3 regions of the Arthrobacter sp. MMS24-S77 genome follow, and region 3 is predicted to be linked to each of the others. Evidence: riboswitches for the same ligand, from Rfam matches in the RefSeq annotation. Region 3 holds a riboswitch; each other region holds the start of a gene.

Region 1 (2,315 bases), 3.5 Mb from region 3:
TGGACAGCATTGAGCCAGTGAACACCGTGGTTGTGGGGGCCGGACAGGCGGGGCTCGCCACCGGATTCCACCTGAAGAAACAAGGGCAAGACTTCCTCATCCTGGATTCACGGGCCCGCACAGGCGATGTGTGGCGGAACCGATGGGACTCCCTGCGGCTGTTCACCCCGGCACAGCACGACTCCCTGCCCGGCATGCCGTTCCCCGCCGACCGCGGCACCTTTCCCGGCAAAGACGCCATGGCCGAATATCTCGACGCGTATGCCAGCAATTGGAACCTCCCCGTACGTCACGGTGTCCGGGTCACTGGAATCGAGCGCGAAGACGGGCGATACCGAGTCCAGTCAAGCTCCGGAGCGATCCTGGCCAAGAACGTGGTTGTTGCAACGGGCCCGAATGCGCACCCAAGGACTCCAGCCTTCGCAGAGGCCTTGGACCCCGGCATCCACCAACTGCATGGCGCAGAGTACGCCAACCCGGACTCCGTTCCGTCCGGAGATGTCCTGGTGGTCGGCTCCGGCACATCCGGCGTCGAAATCGCGCTGGAGCTCGCACCCACGCACCGTACGTATGTTGCAGGAAGTCCACCGTTCCACATTCCGGGCCCAGTGACGCGATACGCCGGAGGGCTTTGGTGGCTCTTCATCCACAATGTATTGAACCGATCCACCCCTATCGGCCGTAAAGTTGCGGTCGGCTTCACCAAACACGGCGCGCCCCTGATTCGGACCTCAACGAAAGAACTCGACGCCGCGGGAGTCACCCGCCTGCCACGCCTGGCCGGCACCCGCGATGGCCAACCCCTGACTGAGGACGGCAGGACACTCCCGGTCTCCACCGCGATCTGGGCAACCGGTTACCAACCGGAGTTTTCTTGGATCCAAGGACTTCCCGAGGACGAGGACGGTTGGCCGCTTACCTGCCGGGGCGCCGTGGAACAACTGCCGGGGCTGTTCTTCGTGGGCATGCCATTCCAATACGGACTGACCTCGGGCCTCGTGGGTGGCGTCGGCCGGGACGCCGAACACGTCGCCGGGCTCATCGCCAAGCAACCCGGAGCGCGGCAGGACTAGATCCGCGGGCGAAATCCCGCGGAATACCGGTCGCCCGGCCCGTTATCTAAATGTGACATTGCTGGCCGGCTGTTGTACCGTCGAAGGGCGACCCAATCCCCAGCTGGGCCGCTTCCGGGTTGACGCCGAGCTCTGCCGCAACCCGGATTCCGCTAGATCCGCGGCAGAGACGGGGGACCCAGAGTCTCCGGGCCTACTTCTCCACAGGCCCTTGGGGTGAAGCCGCCTTGGCGGCCGGACGGCCTCGTCCGAACCCGACAGCTAACCTCGAAGGCGTTGAGAGGCAATCACCATGTCCCCAACCATGGATCAGCCTCGCCGTGCCCACGTGGCGCGCGAGCGCACCAAACCAACCGGACGCCGTCGGGCCCAAGACAGCGGAACGTTCATCCCTGAGCCGGCACCCACCACCCCGACGAACCTGACGACGCCGGCACCCACCACGCGAGCGGCCGCCCGCGCGGCCGAGCGGGAGCGGGCCGCCCGGGCCAGCGAGACCGGGGACCTTCCGGCCCCGGCACCCGCAGCGGCGGAACCAGCCACCTCCCCGGAACCAGCCACCGCGGCCATTCCGACGGTGGCAACAACGACGGTGGCATCAACGACGGCGGCCCCCGCCACCGCGGCCCTCCCGACAGCCGTACCAGCCACCACGGTGCCCACGGCTCCCACAGCTCCTCGTGCCAGCTTCACTCCGGTGTCCTTTGCCGGTTCGTCGTTCAGCCGGGAACCACATGCAGTCCTGAAGAAGGCTGCGACCATCCGGTCCATGAGCAACCGAATGGCAGTGGTGGCCGGAGCCCTTGGCATCTTGTTGACGGCGGGTTCCTTGGGCCAAGCCCTTGAGTTGCCCTTCTTCGGCCAGGAATCCCAAGCCCAGGACGCGGACAGTCAAAGCTCCGTACAGCCCGAGGTTCCTTCCGCGGAGGCGAGCATCTCCCCTGATGCAACGGCTTCACCCTCGGCAACCGCAACAGCCGCCAAGGCGGGTCAAACCGCGGCAGGCCCGGCGCGAGGTCAGCAAGCGCCCGCCGTCGAGCCGTCGAGTGCGGGGACACCATCGGTCTCCATTCGGGTTCCCTCCGTCATCCCCTCAGCGCTGCCCCCAAGCCTCACACCGGTGCAGCCTGCTCCGGTTCCCAGCCCGGCTCCGCCGGTCACGGTCACTCCAACCCCGACGCCGACCCCAACGCCGACCGATCCGCCCTCACCAACACCTACCCCGACCGACCCGTCCTCGCA
Region 2 (2,315 bases), 370 kb from region 3:
GAAGCCTCGCTCGTGTGGACCATGGTGTTCGTGTCCTTGGGCGGCCTGGTGCTGATTGGACTCGCCGGGACCGTGCTGATCCGCCGCACCATGCGTCCCCTGGAGCAACTCTCCGACGTCGCCACGAAAGTATCGAAACTTCCGCTCGACGCCGGCGAGGTGGCCCTCGCGGTGCGCGTCCCGGCGTCGGCTGCCCATCCCGGCACGGAGGTGGGCAGCGTCGGTCATGCTTTGAACCTCATGCTGGACAATGTCTCCAGCGCGTTGGAGGCAAGGCAGCAGAGCGAAACCAAGGTGCGCCAGTTCGTGGCCGATGCCTCGCACGAGCTGCGGACGCCACTGACGGCCATCCGCGGCTACACCGAGCTGTTGCGCATGACGGAGTCGTTCACCGAGGACGGCCGCAAGTCGCTGGGCCGGGTTCAGAGCCAGTCCGAACGTATGACCACCCTCGTGGAGGACCTCCTTCTCTTGGCGCGGCTGGACGAAGGCAAGGCACCCGAGTTCACCGACGTGGACCTCACGCAGTTGGTGATCGAGACCGTCAGCGACGAGAAAGTCATGGCCCCGGAGCACATCTGGCAGCTCAGGCTCCCGGATGAACCCCTGACGGTCCGCGGCGACACCACGCAGCTCCACCAGGTCTTGGCCAATCTGCTCTCCAATGCCCGCAAGCACACGGAGGCGGGAACCACCGTGGTCACGGGAGTCATGCGCTCGGCCGATGGCAGCGCCGTGGTCACCGTGACCGACAACGGGCCCGGCATTCCGCCTGAATTCCAAGGCAGGATCTTCTCCCGCTTTGCCCGTGCCGACGCAGCCCGTTCCGGTTCCGAGGGCACGTCCGGGCTCGGCTTGTCGATTGTTGAGTCCATTGTCCAGGCCCATGGAGGCACTGTTGAAGTGGCCTCGCGTCCCGGCCGGACGGAGTTTGCGGTGCGGCTTCCGGCGCTCTGGACTGCCACGGCCTGAGGGCCCGCCCAGAAGATCACGACGCCGGAGCGCGGCGAGCGCAAGTCGGCGCACCGGCGTCGTGATCTCCGTTACCTAAATGTGACTTAAGCGGCATCCTCCTGTACCGTCGAATGGGTGCGCAGGATTGTTCCGGCCACCGCCGGGTAGGCGCCGAGCTCTGCCACTCCCCGGTGCCCAACACTCCAGGCAGAGACGGGGGACCCAGGTCTCCGGGCAAGCGCTCATGTTGAGCCAGCCCTAGGGGTGAAGCCGTACCGCCACGATTCTCAGTGGCCACGGCCGGATGACCTCATCCGAATCCGACAGCTAACTCCGCAGGCGTTGAGAGGCAATCACCATGTCTGATTCCAAGAATCAGTCGCGCCCTGTTGCGCGCCACCGCGGCGAACCTGCCCGGAAAAACAAGTCACGTTCCACCCTGAGGCGAGCCGCCGCAAACCTCGGCCCCAGCCAGCGCATGGCCGTTTTTGCCGGCGTTGTTGCTGTGTTCCTCGGGGCAGGCGCAGCCACCCAGGCCGCCGGACAAGCCATCAGTGCCCAAGAGTTGAGCCGCACGTCCGAATCGCGCACGGTTGCAGAGCATAGCGCCGCCCCGTCCGCCACCGCCACGCCGTCAGCGAGCGCAAGCGCCAAGCCGAGCGCCGCTCCGACGCAGGCACCCGCTCCCGCTCCGGCCGCCGTCGCGCCCCAGGCTGCCGCACCTGCCGCTCCCGTGGCACCCCCCGCTCCCGCAGCCCCGGCTGCGCCAGTCGCCGTCGATGACCCCGCCGGCGCCCAGGCCTACGCTGCAAGCATGCTTTCCTCCTACGGGTGGGGCCAGGGCGAAATGTCCTCCTTGATCACCTTGTGGAACAAGGAATCCGATTGGCGGACCACTGCCACGAACGCCTCGAGCGGCGCTTACGGCATTGTGCAGTCGCTGCCGGGCGAAAAAATGGCCTCCGAAGGCGCCGATTGGCAGACCAACTACCAGACCCAGATCCGCTGGGGCCTGAACTACATCAAGGAACGCTACGGCTCACCGTCTGCGGCTTGGGCCTTCCACTTGGCGCACAACTGGTACTGAACCCACAAAGTTCGTAGAGGTCCGTCCCTTCGGGGGCGGACCTCTACGGCGTTAACCAGGCCTCTCCCACATGCACAGCCACGTCACAGGTTGCGCCTAAAGCACTCATAATCGGCGGCGGCACTCTGAATACATGACGCTCATCGAATCCACCACAGGAACCCTGAAGGACCCCGCGGTGGTGCCGCCGGGCCCCCCGATTCAACCCAAAACCCCCGTTCAACGCAGCCCCGCCGTTCAATACAGCTCAGTGCGGCGCGCCCCCGTGGACATC
Region 3 (2,315 bases):
TGGCGCCCGGCCTGGGACGACCGGCGGGTCGACCGCCTGGCCGGCTGCGGTACGGTGGAAAATACGCAAGATACTGCGCTCGAGGAGCTGAGCTGGATGACGGATCTGATCGATACCACTGAGATGTATCTTCGGACCATTTTGGAGCTTGAGGAAGAGAACATCGTGGCTCTTCGCGCACGCATTGCCGAGCGCTTGCGGCACTCCGGTCCCACCGTTTCCCAGACTATCGGGCGGATGGAACGCGACGGCCTGGTGATTGTTTCCAACGACCGGCACCTTGAATTGACCGAAACCGGCCGGAAACGCGCCACCGAGGTCATGCGCAAGCACCGGCTCGCCGAGCGGCTCCTGGCCGACGTCATCGGACTGGACTGGGCCTATGTCCACGACGAGGCATGCCGCTGGGAACACGTTATGAGCGAGCGCGTGGAACGGCGGCTCTATGAACTCCTTAACCACCCCACTGAATCTCCCTACGGCAACCCCATTCCGGGGCTCGAAGCCCTGGGCGGAGCTGCGTCCCACGCCTTTACGGATGGCGTAGTCAACCTCCTTGAAGCGATGAACGAATACTCACCGGACAACCGGGTCGTCGTCAGCCGGCTGGCTGAACCGATCCAGGTGGAACCGGAGCTGCTGGTTCAGCTGGACGAGGGCGGAATCCGCCCCGGAGCCAGGGTTTCCCTTGAGCGTGTAGGGGAGTACATCTCCGTTCGCGTGCCCAATATCGATGGTGCGTTGGAGCTGCCGCCTGAGGTGGCGTCGCACGTCTTTGTGACCGTCTCTTAGGCCTTCTGCAAACTGTTCGGCAAAGATAACGAAATTATTACTGCGGGGGTTTAATCCCCTATAGTTTAGTACTGGCGCCGATACCAAAGCGTTACCTGATCCGAAGCCGAGTTCTGCCAGCGGATCAGGTGGATTAGTCCATTCACTGGCAGAAGCGGGGGAACCACCAGCGGCTGTCGAAAGACAGCCTTGGGGTGAAGTCCGCAGCGGAAGTGCAAAAAGCGCAGGACCCTTCCCGGGGACTCCTCTGTGCTTCGCGCCCTCCACGCGGACCGGGTCCATGCACTCTCTGACCCGAATCCGACAGCTAACTTCGCAGGCTTGCCAGAGAGGAACACTTTGACCACGCAGAACACCAGGGGCCGCAGACGCGCGTCCGGTCCTACTGCTGAGCTGCGGAGCACGAACGTCGTTGCGCACGACCGGCCCCGCGATCCGCATCGCGAAGTGCGCCGGCGCAAGGGGCCCTTGCGGCAAATGGCTGATTTTGCTGCCGCGAGCGGTGTGGGACAGAAGGCAGGCGTGGCCCTCGCCGCCACGGGCCTCATCCTGACGGTCGCCATGCCGGGTACCGGCGCATTGACGGCCACCGCGGAATCGAACCAGGCTTCGGCCGCTTCGATGGGTACCCAGCCTGAGATTCCCGCTGCGGCCAGTGCCACCATCGACTTCAGCCGCGCTGCCGTTTCCACCACGGCGGATCCTGATAGCAAGCTCAAGCAGCTCCTGAGCGCGCAGTCCGTCGGCAGCATCAAGACATCGTCCTCGAAGGGCACGCTGGGGGCTCCGCTGGACACCCTCACCACGGCATCGCCGTTCGGCTACCGCGTGAACCCCATTACAGGAGGCCTAGGGGAGTTCCACCGTGGCCAGGACTTCGTGGCCCAGTGCGGCACCCAGGTGCATGCGGCTGCAGCCGGCAAGGTCACGTTTGCGGGCTGGCACCCGTATGGCGGTGGAAACCGCGTTGTGGTGGACCATGGCAACGGCCTCGAAACCACGTACAACCATTTGTCCTCGTTCAACGTCCAGGTGGGCCAAACGGTCAACCGCGGTGACGTTGTCGCTTTGAGCGGCACCACCGGCGCTTCCACCGGCTGCCACCTCCATTTTGAAGTCATGGTCAACGGCGATGTCGTTGATCCCCTCGGCTGGCTGTAGCCAATCCGATGGCCGTCTCTCGCATGCTTGTCACGCTCCGTGACCTGAATGTGACATTCAGCCAAAACTCCTGTACCGTCTAACTCGCATCAACTTTTAGAGAGTTGATGCACTCGGGTGGATTGCCTAGCTCTGCCACTGCTCGAGGTTCCGTTCGCAAAACATCGTCTGGCAGAGGCGGGGGACCCACTTTTGGTCATCTTCACCGATGGCCTTGGGGTTAAGTCGCAATTGTTTCCTACGGGAAGCATTGCGGCCGGATGACTCCCATCCGAATCCGACAGCTTACCTCGCGGGCATAGGGAGAGGCCTTTTAACGTGTCTTCACGCTCTACTCTTGCGCGCCACCGCGCCGCGGTCAC

Evidence for each region. Region 3 has a riboswitch for cyclic di-AMP ahead of ACX5I4_RS04255 (M23 family metallopeptidase). Riboswitches for the same ligand answer to the same signal wherever they lie in the genome.
Region 1: it holds a riboswitch for cyclic di-AMP, as region 3 does, so the genes downstream of both, ACX5I4_RS20490 (hypothetical protein) here and ACX5I4_RS04255 (M23 family metallopeptidase) in region 3, are expected to answer to the same signal.
Region 2: it holds a riboswitch for cyclic di-AMP, as region 3 does, so the genes downstream of both, ACX5I4_RS02520 (aggregation-promoting factor C-terminal-like domain-containing protein) here and ACX5I4_RS04255 (M23 family metallopeptidase) in region 3, are expected to answer to the same signal.

What each region holds. Positions count from the first base shown of each region.
Region 1 covers NZ_JBTZRN010000001.1:4,434,909-4,437,223, forward strand. The annotation lists gene ACX5I4_RS20485 (flavin-containing monooxygenase) at 1-1,073, shown strand, start outside; cyclic di-AMP (ydaO/yuaA leader) riboswitch at 1,214-1,363, shown strand; gene ACX5I4_RS20490 (hypothetical protein) at 1,366-2,315, shown strand, end outside.
Region 2 covers NZ_JBTZRN010000001.1:533,893-536,207, reverse strand. The annotation lists gene ACX5I4_RS02525 (sensor histidine kinase) at 1-972, shown strand, start outside; cyclic di-AMP (ydaO/yuaA leader) riboswitch at 1,137-1,310, shown strand; gene ACX5I4_RS02520 (aggregation-promoting factor C-terminal-like domain-containing protein) at 1,313-2,041, shown strand; gene ACX5I4_RS02515 (bifunctional glycosyltransferase family 2/GtrA family protein) at 2,175-2,315, shown strand, end outside.
Region 3 covers NZ_JBTZRN010000001.1:908,410-910,724, forward strand. The annotation lists gene ACX5I4_RS04250 (metal-dependent transcriptional regulator) at 97-792, shown strand; cyclic di-AMP (ydaO/yuaA leader) riboswitch at 918-1,129, shown strand; gene ACX5I4_RS04255 (M23 family metallopeptidase) at 1,132-1,953, shown strand; cyclic di-AMP (ydaO/yuaA leader) riboswitch at 2,099-2,266, shown strand; gene ACX5I4_RS04260 (NlpC/P60 family protein) at 2,272-2,315, shown strand, end outside.